DNA from 3 places in the Streptomyces sp. NPDC005791 genome. Region 1 is predicted to be linked to each of the others. Evidence: riboswitches for the same ligand, from Rfam matches in the RefSeq annotation. Region 1 holds a riboswitch; each other region holds the start of a gene.

What was found. Region 1 has a riboswitch for cyclic di-AMP ahead of ACFYSH_RS27845 (C40 family peptidase). Riboswitches for the same ligand answer to the same signal wherever they lie in the genome.
Region 2: another riboswitch for cyclic di-AMP. It lies ahead of ACFYSH_RS09545 (M23 family metallopeptidase); the one in region 1 lies ahead of ACFYSH_RS27845 (C40 family peptidase).
Region 3: another riboswitch for cyclic di-AMP. It lies ahead of ACFYSH_RS17525 (M23 family metallopeptidase); the one in region 1 lies ahead of ACFYSH_RS27845 (C40 family peptidase).

Annotation. Positions count from the first base shown of each region.
Region 1 covers NZ_JBIAIP010000016.1:111,479-116,150, forward strand. Annotated here, with positions in the region: gene ACFYSH_RS27825 (helix-turn-helix transcriptional regulator) at 1-410, opposite strand, end outside; gene ACFYSH_RS27830 (ATP-binding protein) at 641-1,072, shown strand; gene ACFYSH_RS27835 (LysR family transcriptional regulator) at 1,114-2,028, opposite strand; gene ACFYSH_RS27840 (LysE family translocator) at 2,101-2,736, shown strand; gene ACFYSH_RS27845 (C40 family peptidase) at 2,755-3,225, opposite strand; cyclic di-AMP (ydaO/yuaA leader) riboswitch at 3,229-3,425, opposite strand; gene ACFYSH_RS27850 (hypothetical protein) at 3,767-4,075, opposite strand; gene ACFYSH_RS27855 (ATP-dependent Clp protease proteolytic subunit) at 4,083-4,672, opposite strand, start outside.
Region 2 covers NZ_JBIAIP010000004.1:14,640-19,311, forward strand. Annotated here, with positions in the region: gene ACFYSH_RS09540 (PrsW family intramembrane metalloprotease) at 1-1,315, shown strand, start outside; gene ACFYSH_RS09545 (M23 family metallopeptidase) at 1,447-2,487, opposite strand; cyclic di-AMP (ydaO/yuaA leader) riboswitch at 2,499-2,651, opposite strand; gene ACFYSH_RS09550 (PP2C family protein-serine/threonine phosphatase) at 2,884-4,041, opposite strand; tRNA gene ACFYSH_RS09555 (tRNA-Met) at 4,318-4,391, opposite strand.
Region 3 covers NZ_JBIAIP010000008.1:99,979-104,650, reverse strand. Annotated here, with positions in the region: gene ACFYSH_RS17540 (GNAT family N-acetyltransferase) at 1-332, opposite strand, end outside; gene ACFYSH_RS17535 (HPr family phosphocarrier protein) at 506-787, shown strand; gene ACFYSH_RS17530 (GntR family transcriptional regulator) at 960-1,664, opposite strand; gene ACFYSH_RS17525 (M23 family metallopeptidase) at 1,888-2,688, opposite strand; cyclic di-AMP (ydaO/yuaA leader) riboswitch at 2,701-2,870, opposite strand; gene ACFYSH_RS17520 (pitrilysin family protein) at 3,062-4,444, opposite strand; gene ACFYSH_RS17515 (pitrilysin family protein) at 4,471-4,672, opposite strand, start outside.

The DNA.
Region 1 (4,672 bases):
GTGCGGGTCACCGCTCGCGCGTAGTCGGCGGTCTGCAGCAGCCCGGGAACGACCGAGGTCTCCAGCGTGCGGGCGGCATCGGCCTGGGACTCCAGGCTGATGAAGTCGCGGTACTGCGGCGGGATGAGCCCGCGATAGGCGTGCCACCACCCGCTTCCGCCGCCGCCGGCCGAACCGGCGAGATTCTGCAGCAGCGCGCACAACTGCGGGTCGTCCACGCCGTAGGCGTCCAGCAGCCGGGTCACGTCACCCGGCGTCACTCCGCTCGCCCCGGTCTCGATCCGGCTCACCTTCGACTGATGCCAGCCCAACATCCCGGCGGCGTCCCGGCTCGTGAGTCCCGAGGAGTGACGCAGACCGCGCAGCTCCTCACCGAGCTTGCGACGGCGCACCACAGGGCCGTTCCGCACGGCGCCCACCTTCCGTTGTACGAGGAGCCGCCCCGGCGGGCACGGCTCGGGAGGGGCCAGTGTTGCGCCCGTACGCGGCCCGCGGAGCAGAGTTCACCGGAATGAGCGACAGATATATGCATATCTTGGCCGATCGCCGTCAGTAAGGCCGACATCGGTGGCAGTCTGGCGCGAAGCACAATCCAGGGCTGGCCGTGGGCCGGTCAGGGCGGGAAAGGGACGGCGTCGCCATGGCAGACCATCAGGAAGCAACTGTCACTCTGCCGAGCGATCCGGCCTCGGTCTCCACGGCCCGGACATTTGTGGCCCAGGTGCTCGCGGCATGGGGACTGAGGCAGGACGACGACGCCGCCGACACCATCCGGCTGATCGTCTCGGAACTCGCCACCAATGCCGTCCAGCACACCTTGGGGCAGTCACCCACCTTCACCGTGGACCTCAGACTCGACCGGGACGTGGAGTTCTATCTCGGTGTGACGGACAGCCACCCCCGCCGTCCCCAGCGGCTGCCCGCGGCGGTGCGCCAGGACAACGGACGCGGAATGTTGATCATCCGGGCCCTCACGAAGGAGCACGGCGGCCGGCTCGCAGTCAGCCCCACCCCGGACGGGGGCAAGACCGTGTCGATCGCTCTTCCCTGGCCGGTCCCCGCGCGGAGCTGACGCCGTCGGCCGGCGCACCGCGCGTGGGGCCGCGACCGTCCTCACCCGGTGGAAGCCCGGCCGAAGCCGCTGCGCAGGAGAGCCATCAGCGTCGTCGCCGCCGCGGTGTTCCGCTCCCCCCGGTGCACCACGGAGATCGTCCGCCGGAAAGCGGCGGGTTCCAGACGGCGGACGGCGAGCGGCGTCGGGGACATCGCGGCCACCATCTCCGGCACCACCGCCACGCCGATGCCCGCACTGACCAGGGCGCACACCAGGGCGTAGCCGGGCGACTCGCACACCACGGCGGGGGTGGCTCCCGCCTCGGCCAGCGCACGCTCGACCCCACGCCGCGGTGGATGATCAGGAGCGCTGCTGATCAGCGGACGGCCCGCCAGTTCGGCCACAGGCAGCGGGCCGCTGCCCTCGGACAGCACCTGCCCGAGAGCGGTGACCAGCACCAGCTCCTCGACGAGCAGCGGCTCGGCGGAGACCCCCGCCGGCAGCGGCCCGGCGGCCGCGGGTTCGTACGCATGGGTGAGCGCCAGGTCCACATCACCCGCTGCCACGGCGGCGACCCCGGCGGGCGGCTCGTAGTCCGTGACGGCCAGCTCCACATCGGGGTGGGAGCGCCGGAACGCGGTGAGAACCGGCGGCAGCAGATGGATCCCGGCCGTCACGAACGTGCCGACCCTCAACCGGCCGCCCGACAGCCCTGCGAGCCGTGCCAGCTCGTGCCGTGCCTGGTCCATCTCGTCCAGCACACGCCGGGCCCGCCCCGCCAGCAGCTCACCGGCGGCCGTCAGCCGCGCCCCGCGGTGGTGACGGACGAGGAGGGCGGCTCCGGCCTCCCGCTCGAGCTTCGCCAGCTGCTGCGAGAGCGCGGGCGCGGTGTAACCCAGTCGTGCGGCTGCCCGTGTGATCGAGCCGGCCTCGGCCACAGCCACCAGCGCGGCCAGCCGCGTGGGGTCGTACATTAAGCGTTCCTTTTGCCAGGCCCAGAAGATTGCAAGTACACGTTAAAGGGCCGACGGGGTCAGGGTGGACCCATGGACGCACAACTGATCGCTTTCGTCGCCGTCGCCGCGGGAATGGTGGCGCTTCCCGGCGCAGACTTCACCGTGGTCGTACGCAACGCCCTCGCATCCCGGCGGTCCGGGCTGGCCACCGCGGTGGGGGTCGCCGGAGGGCTCGTGGTGCACACCGCCCTGGCGGTCGCCGGCCTCGCCGCCGTGCTCGTGACGATGCCCGTGCTGTTGCGCACCGTCCAGCTGCTCGGCGGCGCGTACGTCCTCTACCTCGGGCTCAGCGGCCTGTACGCGATGAGGCGACGGGCCACCGCAGGAGGGGCTGACGAGGAGGAGGGCGGGGCGTCCACGGGGCTCGGACGTTCGCTGCGCCAGGGCTTCCTCACCAACGCCCTCAATCCGAAGGCGCCCGTGCTCTTCCTGAGCCTGCTGCCCCAGTTCGTCCCGGCCGGCCAACCGCCGCTGCCGAGGACACTGCTGCTGGCGTCGGTGGTCGTCCTGCTCGCCCTCGTCTGGTTTCCGGCCGTGGCCCTGCTGGTGGACCGCCTGGGCCGGTGGCTGCGCCGGCCGCGTACCGCCCGTGCGATCGAGGGCGGCAGCGGCGCGGCGCTCACCGCGCTGGGACTCGTGCTGGTCACCGGTCCTCTGCTGCACTGAACCGGGCGACGAAGGCCGTCAGCGCACCCTCCCGTACCAGACGTTGCCGGACCAGATCTTCTCCAGCCGGACCACGGCGCCGGTCTTCGGCGAGTGCCAGATCTTCCCGCTGCCGGCGTAGATGCCGACGTGGTAGACGCTGCGGCCCGCGTGGAAGAAGACGAGGTCGCCGCGCTGCCGCTGCGACCTGGAGATATGGCGGGTCTTGTTGTACTGCTGCTGAGCCGTGCGGGGAAGTTTCCTGCCGACCTTCTTGAACGCGTAGAGCGTGAGCCCGGAGCAGTCGAACCGATGGGGGCCCGCGGCGCCCCAGCTGTAAGGGGCGCCCTTCTTCGAGGCCGCGATCTTGAGGGCTTTCGTCGAGTGGGCGGCGGCCTCGGCGTCGTTCACGAAACCGGGGGCCAACATGGTGGTCCCTACGGCGAGTGTCAGGACCGAGGCCGTGCCGGCCCGGGCGAACAGAGAGCGGACATGAACCTGCGCAGTCATGCGCAACCCTTCGTCAGCCGCCTGTGAAGGATGACCTGTCGGGTTCGGGCTGGCGAAGTTGCCCGGCCGCGCGAAGCGGCTTCACCCCGAGGGCTGTCCGGAAATCCGGACGGCCCGTTGTGCTCGGGTCCTCCACTCCTGCCGATCCATTCCTGTCGACCAGGCATCCGGACAGCGGCAGGACTCGGCGTCCGCCCGGACCGCCCCGCCGCGGTGGCGGGGGCTTGTCGTCCCAGGGATCTTTACTCACGCCGTGCCGGATTTCCTCGCTGAAGCAGGCATATGTGAGAGTCCTCACGACTGATCCGATCGGGTGGACGCGGTCGGCCCGGGGCCGCGGCGGCTGCACCGGACCAGCCGTGTACCAGGGGCGGAACGATGTATTCCGTTCAGTGTCCGTGCTCGGTGCGCAAGTTGGGCTGTCCCTCGGTAGGGGGACCTCCTACGCCGATCGAGCGAGGAAAACTCATCGACCTGCCGGGCGTGTCGTGAAAGGGCGTCGGAAACCCCACCGGGAACCCGAGTCGGGCGGCGAAAGCGCTCAACTCGACGGCGCGGGAGGCACGGCGACCCGCCCGGCGCGACGCTCGCCGTCCAGCAGTCGCAGAGCCCTGGCCAGGGTGTCCGCGTGGATCTGTGACTCCCCTCGCTCGTGCATCGATACCAGTGCGTCGCGGAGGGAGACGGCCCGGGACGCGAGGGCCTGAGCCGCCCGGAGCGCTCCGTACGTGTCGGTGCCCCGGGCGGGGTTGATGCGGCCGAGCTGGTCGAGCGCCGCCAGGTAGCAGTCGATGAAGTCGGCCTCGGCGCGGGTCAGTGCGGGCAGTGGTGGGAACTGGGGTGAGGGCATGGGGCGTTCACCTCGCGGGACGCGGTGGATGGGACGGCGTGCGGTTCTCCGTGACGTGGTCCACCAGCCCGAACGCCAGAGCGGCTGGGGCGTCGAGGACGGTGTCCCGTTCGATGGCTGCGCTGATCTCCCGCGTGGAGCGCCCCGTGTGGCGGGCCAGCATGGCCGTGAGCAGCTCGCGCTCGCGCTGCAACTCACAGGCCCGGATCTCGAGATCGGAGGGCTGGCCCTGCACCGGCTCGCCCAGAGCGGGTTGCTGAATGACTACCCGGGCGCCCGGCAGGGCATGTCGGCGTCCGGGTGCGCCGGCCGCGAGCAACACCGCGGCGCCGGCGCCCGCCTGGCCGAGGCAGAAGGTCTCCACCTCGCAGGCGAGGAAGTGCATGGTGTCGTAGACCGCCGTCATGGCGCCGAAGGAGCCCCCGGGCGAGTTGATGTAGAGCGACAGAGGCCGGTCGGGGTCCGCGTGCTCCAGGTACATGAACTGCGCGATCAGGTCGGTCGCGGCCGTGTCGTCGACGGGCGTGCCGAGAAGGACGATGCGCTCGGACAGCAGCTTCGAGTACGGATCCGTGCTCCGGGACCCGTGAGCGGTGC
Region 2 (4,672 bases), on a different contig from region 1:
CAGCAAGGCGTTCAGAGCCGGCGCGGTGGTCACGGTGCTCGCGCTCTGCGGTCTGGTGATCCTGGCCCTGGTGCGCCGGCAGACGGGCACCGAGGGCTTTCTGGTGGGGCTGGGCCTGGCCGTGCTGCCCGTGCCGCTGCTGATGGCGGCGTTCCGCTGGCTCGACCGGGTCGAACCGGGGCCCTGGCGGAATCTGTTGTTCGCCTTCTCCTGGGGCGCGTGCGCCGCAGCGCTCGTGGCGATCATCGCCAACTCCTTCGCGACCCGGTGGATAGCGACGGCCACCGCGGACCCGGTGAGCGCCGACACCCTCGGGGCCACGGTCGTCGCCCCGGTCGTCGAGGAGACCGCGAAGGCCGTCGCTGTCCTGCTGATCTTCCTCTTCCGCAGACGGCAGTTCGGCGGGATCGTCGACGGCATCGTGGTCGCCGGCTTCACCGCGACCGGCTTCGCCTTCACCGAGAACATCCTCTACCTGGGCAACGCCTTCGGCGAGGACCAGCAGATGGGGACCACGGGCTTCGCCTCCGTGACGGCGGGGACGTTCTTCGTCCGTGCGGTGATGTCGCCTTTCGCACACCCCTTGTTCACGGTGCTCTCCGGCATCGGCTTCGGCATGGCGGCGCTCGGCGGCGCACGCCACCGGGTCCGCCGGATCGTCCTGCCTCTGCTCGGGCTCGTCCTCGCCATGGGCATGCACGCCCTGTGGAACGGCTCGTCGTCCTTCGGGCCGTACGGCTTCTACGCGGTGTACGGCGCGTTCATGGTGCCGTCCTTCGCCCTGGTGACCTGGCTGGCGATCTGGTCACGCCGGCGGGAGCTGCGCACGCTCTCCACCGAGCTACCGGTGTACGCGGCTGCCGGCTGGCTGACCTCCGCCGAGCCTCTCGCGCTGGCCTCGATGCGGGCGCGGGGCGTGGCCCGCGACATGGCCAGGCACTGGAACAGCCACCCGGACCGCGCCCGGGGCCGGGCCGCGGCCCGCGCCGTGGCGGAGTACGAGTCGTTCGCGACCTCGCTGGCCATGCTGCGCCGGAGGGCCCGTCATGACGGCGTGGGGCCGGACTTCGCCGCCCGCGAGCAGGAGTTGTTGCATCACCTCTGGCAGCGCCGGGACATCGCGGGCCCGGCCCTGACGTACGCGGCCCACGCGACGGGCCGGCTGCGCGTCCACCGGCCACCCGCGCCGCCGGGGTTCCCACGGCAGCTCCCTCACGGCGGGCCGCCTCCCCAGCACCTGCCCGCGCCGCACCGGCACTACGGCGGCTACAACCCGTATCTGGAGAACGGCAGGCACCGCGCCCCGCCGGATTAGAAAGCGTCCGGGTCAGGAGCCGTCCAGGCCAGGAGCCCGCCCGGGTCAGGCCGGAGGAGTCCGGGCCCCCGGACGGACCGGCGGCCCTGACGTCGGGGGGTGTCGTCAGGGCCGCCGGGGTTCTGAGGGGATCAGATCGTGAGGCCCTTGCCGCGCAGCCAGCTCATCGGGTCGATGCCCGAGCCGTCCGCGGTGTGGATCTCCAGGTGCAGGTGCGCGCCGGTCACATTGCCCGTCGCGCCGACGCGGCCGATCGTCTCGCCGGTGGTGACCCGCTGTCCGGCGGTCACATCCATCGAGGACTGGTGGCAGTACCAGACCTCGGTGCCGTCGTCGAGCTCCAGGACCGTGCGGTAGCCGTACGAGCCGGAGTAGCCGGCCGACTTCACCGTGCCGCTGTGGACCGCCTTGACCGGGGTGCCGGTCGGAGCCGCGAAGTCCAGCCCGGTGTGGTGCCCGGAGGACCACATCGAACCGGCCTGACCGTAGGTGGAGCTGATGTAGTACGAGGAGGTCGGGACGGCGTAGCTCGCGGCGAGCTTGGCGAGGCGCTCGGCCTCCGCCTTCTTCTTCGCAGCTTCCTCCGCCGCCTTCTTCTTCGCGGCTGCCTCGGCCTCGGCATCGCTCTGCTGCTTCGCCGCCTGGACCGTGGCCGCCTCGATCGCCGCCTGCTCCTCAGCGGCCTTGGCCTGGGCGTCGGCGCCGGCCTGCTGCTGCTCGGCCTGCTGGAGGATGCGGGCCCGCAGCGCTTCGCCGGCGTCGGTGGTGCCCTGCTGGGCCTCGGCGGCGGTGATGCCCGCGGTGGTGAGCGGGGAGGACGCGGCGACCGTCTCGTGCTCCGAGTCGGAGCCGTCGGACATGAACGCGCCCACGCCGGGCAGGGACTTGGCGTCGGGGAGATTGTCCGCGATGGAATCGGGAAGAGAGATGGAGACCGGCGGCTTGCTCTGAGCGGTGGCCATGCCACCCGCTCCCACGGCCGCGATGACGCCGACGCCGAGGACGGTGGAGCTACGGGCGAGACCGCGCTGCTTGGCTACGCGATGCCGGCCGCGCACGGGGCGGATGGACTCCTCGGTGGGGTTCCATTCCTCCCACGTCCTGTCCTCGTCACCGAGGCTGCCGGTCCTGAAGGATGACGGTGCCTCGGGGGCAGGCTGATTGGACGCCACGTGGGCGCTCTCCTTTCCTTCCTTCTCGCCTACCGGGTTAGCTGACGGGTTCGGAGCAGGAAGGTCTCCTACGGGCCCCTTCGTCTCTCACGAGACACAGGTGTCCGATTCACCCCATGTAGGTGGTTCCCCGGTTCCCTTGCGGAATTCGGCGCTGCGCACGGTGCCGCCTCTTGCGACGGCAGGTACAACCGCGCTGCGTTATCGAACGTTAATAGACACCCGGGTCCGAATCCAAGCTGTTCCTACAGATCGTTCGTCACTCCGGCCAGGACTTTCAGGGGCCAACCGGGCGCAAACGGGCGACTTCAGTGACCTTTGACCGACCAGCACTTTCTGACGGTGCGTCAAATGTTATGCGGAGCGGGGTCCTTCGACTACCGACGGTCGCGACGGTCATTCACCGTCCCGTCGCACGATCTTCACGGTCGTCCGCCGCTCCTGCTGGCCGCGCGCGGGACGTCCCACCGCCAGGAGCGCCAGGTCGTCCGTCGACCGGCCGCCGGTGTGCAGCCGTACGTCGTCGGTGAGCGCGGACAGCAGTTCCTCGGGCCCCGGGAACAGCCGGCCGCGCAGCCGGGCCGCCGGATCGTAGAAGACACCGTTCGCGTCCCGCGCCTCGGAAAGCCCGTCGGTGAACGCCAGGAACATCGCACCGGCCGGCAGCGTCCACTCGTCCGACCGGTCCGGCCACACGTCCAGCCCCATGCCGAGCGGCATCGCGGGCGCGGTCGGCGACAGTACGTCCAGCGCCCCGTCCGCGTGCAGCACGAGCGGCTCGGGGTGACCGCGGTTGACGACCCGCATCGTGTCCGAACCGGCCGGGATCTCCGCGAGGACGGCGGTGACGAACCCTTCCATGGAGTCGAGCCCGCCCCGCCGGGAGCCCTCACGGGCCAGCGCCCGCTCCAGCCGCTGGACCACCCCCTCCAGCGACAACTCCTGTTCCGCGGCCTCCCGGAACGCCCCGATCACGACGGCCACCGCCGCCACGGCGTCCAGCCCCTTGCCCCGTACGTCCCCGAGGACCAGGCGCACCCCGTACGGGGTGTTCGCGACGGCGTACAGGTCACCGCCGACGAACTCGTCCGCCTGCGCAGGCTCGTACCTCGCCGCGACCAGCAGCCCCCCGATCCGGTCCTCGGGCGTCGGGAGCACCGCGCGCATCGCCGTCTCCGCGATGACCCTGGCCGAGGCCAGCTGCTCGTTCCCGCGGCGCACGACGCGGTTGATGACGAGGGAGAGCGCGGCGACGGTGAACAGGGTCAGCAGATCGGTGGCCGGCACGACCTCGGCGAGCGTGCCGTCCGAGACCCGGATGGCGAGCACGACGAGGATCGAGACCACTCCCACCCGCACCGTCCCGGCCGGCGAGAAGAACGGCGCGGCGATCAGCGGGGCGGCCGCGAAGAACGGGACGGCCGTGACCGCGGGCGGCGTCACGAGGTCGAAGACCAACCCGGCGCAGATCATCAGGGCGGGCAGCGCGCGCACGAACCGCCGGGAACGAGCGTTCCCCACAGCGCCCCCTCGCCGTCCGTCCCGCTTCCCCACCTGTGCACTCCTGCCCGGTCCACCCACGGCTGCGGACGGTACCGCGCCCCGTCCAGGCTGATCGGAGCCGCGCCGAGCGGCGACTCGTCATCGGCCAAAGGGAGGAGTGCGCCGGAGCGCCACCCACCGGGGGTCAGCCGGAGAGCCGGTGCTGCGCGTGGATCGTCTGTGCATCCCGTACGAAGACGGCTGTTCCGTCTCCGTACCGATGGTAGTTCCTTCCCGGCATATGACAGTGGCCCGGATCCTCGAAAGGATCCGGGCCACTGTCTTCAGTAGCGGGGACAGGATTTGAACCTGCGACCTCTGGGTTATGAGCCCAGCGAGCTACCGAGCTGCTCCACCCCGCGCCGTTGTGATTGCAACTCTACGGCATCCAGGAGGGTGCTCCGACCACTTACGGCGCCCGCCCCTCTCCGCCCCCTCCCGGCCGGGGAACCTCCCGGCCCGACTCGATGCGACAACAAGGGGCGTGTGCCAGGGAGTTGCCCGGCACAGTGACGCGCCCAGGGGTGTTCGCGCACCCTCCGATCCTGCTCGTGGTGCGTCTGCGCAGGGGCACGACGGAGCCCGCCGCCGCGCCTCCGGGCGGACGTCCCGGCCGCACCGCTGGGATGACCCCACCGGGCCG
Region 3 (4,672 bases), on a different contig from region 1:
GGGGCCGAGGCGGGTCTGCCCTGCTCGTTGATCCGGTCGAAGCGGACGGTGGCGATGAACTCGCCGCCGATCGTGACGGCCAGCCCCACCCGGTCGACGTAGTCGTGATGGGTGAAGCGGTGCACGTCCCGGGCGGAGAGACGCGGATACGGGGCGAAGAAGCGGTAGTACTTCGATTCGTCGGACACCTGCTCGTAGAAGCTGACCAGCCGCTCGGCATCGTCCGTGGTGATGGGCCGGATGCGCGCGGTGCCACCGTCGCGGAGCACCACGTCCGCCTCCCAGTGGTCGGGGTACGCGTGATGCGGACTCTGCTCCGGAGTGGGCTCCATGGGCAAAGCCTACGGCGAGAGGGCCACGGTGCACCGGTCGCGTCGGGGGAGCGGCACGGGCACGCTGAGGGGGCCGGTGGGCGGGAACGGCCTGGTGGCGACGCCTGGCAGAGCAGTGCGCACTGCATGAGAGACTGGTCTAGACAACCCATTGTTACGTGAAGGGCAGAACCATGGCTGAGCGCCGCGTCAACGTCGGTTGGGCCGAGGGCCTGCACGCCCGCCCCGCTTCCATCTTCGTCCGTGCCGCCACGGCCTCCGGCGTCCCCGTGACGATCGCCAAGGCGGACGGCGACCCGGTGAACGCCGCCTCCATGCTCGCGGTGCTCGGCCTGGGCGCCCAGGGTGGCGAGGAGATCGTGCTCGCGTCCGAGGCGGACGACGCCGAAGCCGCCCTGGACCGCCTGGCGAAGCTGGTCACCGAGGGGCTCGAGGAGCTTCCGGAGACCGTCTGATCCCGGCCGTCTCGAACCGGCAGCATTTCTGCGGAAAGCCGCGGCACCCCCACCCGGGAGCCGCGGCTTTTCGCATTCCGTGAACAATCCAGGGGCGAGCCCCGAAAAGCCGGATCAGGGCAGCAAAAAGGCAGCCCTCCGATCATTACCCTCTTTGTATACGGCGCAATTGTTAATGGCGGGCTCCCGCGATGTTTACGGGGTGTTGCGAAGTTCTCACCCGGGCCGCGCCCGCCGTGCTCCCGGACACGTACGGGCGCCGCAGCCGGTGGGCCGCGGTGGCCCGCTCGGCGTGCTGGGCGGCGAGCAGCCTGGCCCGCTCCGTGTCCCGGCGCGCCACGGCGTCGACGAGAGCGCCGTGCTCGGCCCAGGAGTCCGCGGGGCGGGCCGGCTGCTCGACGGCGTACATCCAGGCGATCTTGTGCCGGAGCTGGGTGAGCAGCGCGATCAGCGCGGGGCTGCCCGATGCCTGCGCCAGCGTCTCGTGGAACCAGCCGCCCAGGGAGCGCAGATCCTCTCCCTCGGCCCTGCGCACCCGTTCCTGCCCCAGCCTGACCAGGCCGCGGAGCACCTTGAGGTGCGCCTCGGTGCGACGTTGCGCCGCGCGGGCGGCTCCGAGGGGTTCCAGGAGCATCCTGATCTCCAGAAGATCTGCGGCCTCCTGCTCCGTGGGTTCGGCGACACAGGCACCGGCGTGCCGACGGGTGACGACGAACCCCTCGGACTCCAGGGTGCGCAGCGCCTCGCGTACGGGGACGCGGGAGACGCCGTAGCGGCGCGCGAGCACTTCTTCGGTGAGGCGGCTGCCGCGTTCGAAGACACCGGAGACGATGTCGTCACGGATTGCCGTGCATACCGAATGCGCTGGGATGCGCATGTCCGAACCTCCGCCTTAATCCCCGCGGAACGCGGCCGATCGACGCCTGTTCGGTGACTCTATTGCAACCGGCGGGAATTTCCGATGGCGGGGTGGAATCCATGGATATCTTTTGGCCAGGGAACACTTCCGCAGGGCTTCTGCGGACCTTGTCCGGGCACATGACGAAGGGCCCCGGCGGATGCCGGGGCCCTTCGTCGGAGCGCTGTCGCGCGGCGTGGGGTCAGACCTGGACGCCATGGGCGCGGAGGTAGGCGACGGGGTCCATGTCCGAGCCGTACTCGGGGGTGGTGCGGGCCTCGAAGTGCAGGTGCGGCCCGGTGGAGTTGCCGGTCGAGCCGGAGATGCCGATCTGCTCACCCGAACCGACGCTCTGGCCGACGGACACACCGATCGAGGAGAGGTGGCCGTACTGGGTGTACGTGCCGTCGTTCATGCGGAGCACGATGTTGTTGCCGTACGCGCCACCCCAGCCCGCCTCGACGACCGTACCGGCGCCGACGGCGACCACGGAGGTGCCGGACGCCGCCTGGAAGTCCACACCGGAGTGGCTGCCGGAGGACCAGAGCGCGCCACCGGACTTGTAGCCGGTGGTCACGTGCGAGCCCGCGACCGGGAGATGGAAGGAGTTCAGACGGGCACGCTCGGCGGCCCGTGCGGCACGCGCCTCGGCCTCGCGCGCCTCCGCGGCGCGGGCCTCGGCCTTGCGCTTCGCCTCAGCCTTCGCCTTGGCCTTCGCCTTGGCCTTCGCCTCCGCTTCGGCCTTGACCTCGGCGGCTATGTCGGCCTGGTGCTGCTGGGCCTTCGCCTGGGCACCGATCTGGGCGGCGAGGGTGGTGTCGAGGGCGACGGTCTGGGTCAGACCGGTGGCGGTGACGGCCTCGGAGTCCGCGGCGAGAGCCGGGGAGGCGGTGGTACCGATGACTCCGGCTGTGGCCAGGGCCGCGATACCGGCGACCTCGGCGCTCTTGCGCGTCAGGCGGCTCGGGGCACGGTGCTTCCCGGTGGCACGGATGAACGCCATGGAGGGGCTGGTCCTTTCCTTCCTTCTCGCCTACCGGGTTAGCTGACGGGTTCGGAGCAGGAAGGTCTCCTACGGGCCCCTGAGCCTCCGACGAGGCACAGGAATCCGATTCACCCCAGGGACTTATGTGGGTCCCCGGCTCCCCAGGCTCGCGCCTGACGGGGACTCGGCGATGGCTGTCCGGCGCCGCGGACGCGGCAGTCGTCTGGCGGACAGCCGAGCCGACGCTAGAGCGGTCCACTTTCCCCCGCCAAACGGAAAGGGCCTTTTGTCGCACATCCCACAGGTCGAACGCGGAGCATTCCCACGAAACGGACAAATGGCAAAACCCCGGCGAGTTCATACTCGCCGGGGTCCGTCATGTCCCGTTCCGTCAGCTGGTGACGACCGAGACCTCGCCGATACCGAGCGCCTTCACGGGCTCCGCGATCTGTGCGGCGTCCCCGACCAGAACCGTGACCAGCCGGTCGACCGGGAACGCGTTGACCACGGCGGCAGTCGCCTCGACCGTGCCGGTCGAGGCCAGGCGGGCGTACAGCTCGGCCTGGTAGTCGTCCGGAAGGTGCTGCTCCACCTGGTCGGCGAGAGTGCCCGCCACGGAGGCCGCGGTCTCGTACTTCAGCGGGGCCACACCCACGAGATTCTGCACGGCGGTCTCGCGCTCGGCATCGGTGAGCCCCTCGGCCGCCAGGGTGCGCAGAACCTTCCACAGGTCGTCGAGCGCCGGACCGGTGGATTCCGTGTCGACGGATCCGCTGATGGCGAGCATCGCGGCGCCGGTCGCCCCGGAGGCGGAACCGGGCGCCGTCGAACGCAGCACCTGCCCGAAGGCCCGGACGCCGTAGGTGTAGCCCTTCTCCTCGCGCAGCACGCGGTCCAGCCGCGAGGTGAGGGTGCCGCCCAGGCAGTACGTGCCGAGGACCTGGGCGGGCCACACGCTGTCGTGCCGGTCCGCTCCGATCCGGCCGATCAGCAGCTGGGTCTGCACGGCTCCCGGGCGGTCCACGATGACCACACGGCCGGTGTCGTCCGCGGTGATCGGGGGCACCGGCCGGGCTTGGCCGGCGTTGCCCGACCAGTCCCCGACGGTGTCGGACAGCAACGCGTCGAGGTCCACCTCGGTGAGGTCACCGACGACTACGGCCGTCGCGGTGGAGGGGCGGACATGGGCGTCGTAGAAGGCGCGTACGGCGGCGGCATCGATCCGCCGGACCGTCTCCTCGGTGCCCTGGCGCGGACGCGACATCCGCGCCGTGGCGGGGAAGAGCTCCTTGGAGAGCTGCTTGGCGGCCCGCCGTGCCGGGTTGGCCTGCTCGTGCGGGATCTCGTCGAGGCGGTTGACCACCAGACGCTCGATCTCGCTCTCCGCGAAGGCCGGGGCCCTCAGGGCCTCGGCGACCAGGCCGAGGGCCTTGGCCAGCCGGGAGACCGGGACCTCCAGGGAGACACGGAGACCCGGGTGGTCCGCGTGTGCGTCCAGCGTGGCGCCGCACCGCTCCAGCTCGGCGGCGAATTCCTCCGCCGAACGCTTGTCCGTGCCCTCGGACAGGGCGCGCGCCATGATCGTGGCCACACCGTCCAGGCCCTCGGGTTCGGCGTCCAGCGGGGCGTCGAGGAAGATCTCCACGGCGACGACCTGCTGGCCGGGGCGGTGGCAGCGCAGCACGGTCAGCCCGTTGGGCAGGGCGCCGCGTTCGGGCGCGGGAAAGGCCCAGGGCCTGGCCTCGCCGGCGGTCGGCTGCGGGTGGTACTCCATCGTCACTCCAGTCACGGCGGCGTCGGTCACTTGTCGGCCCCCTCGTGCGCTTCGGCACCGTCCGTCTCGTCGGCCGGTTCGACCGGTTCGTAGACCAGGACCGCACGGTTGTCGGGGCGCAGGTGCGCCCGGGCGGCGGCCTTGACCTCGTCGGCCGTCACGTCGAGCACCCGGCCCACCGCGGTCAGGGCGAGCTGCGGGTCACCGAACAGGACGGCGTACCGGCAC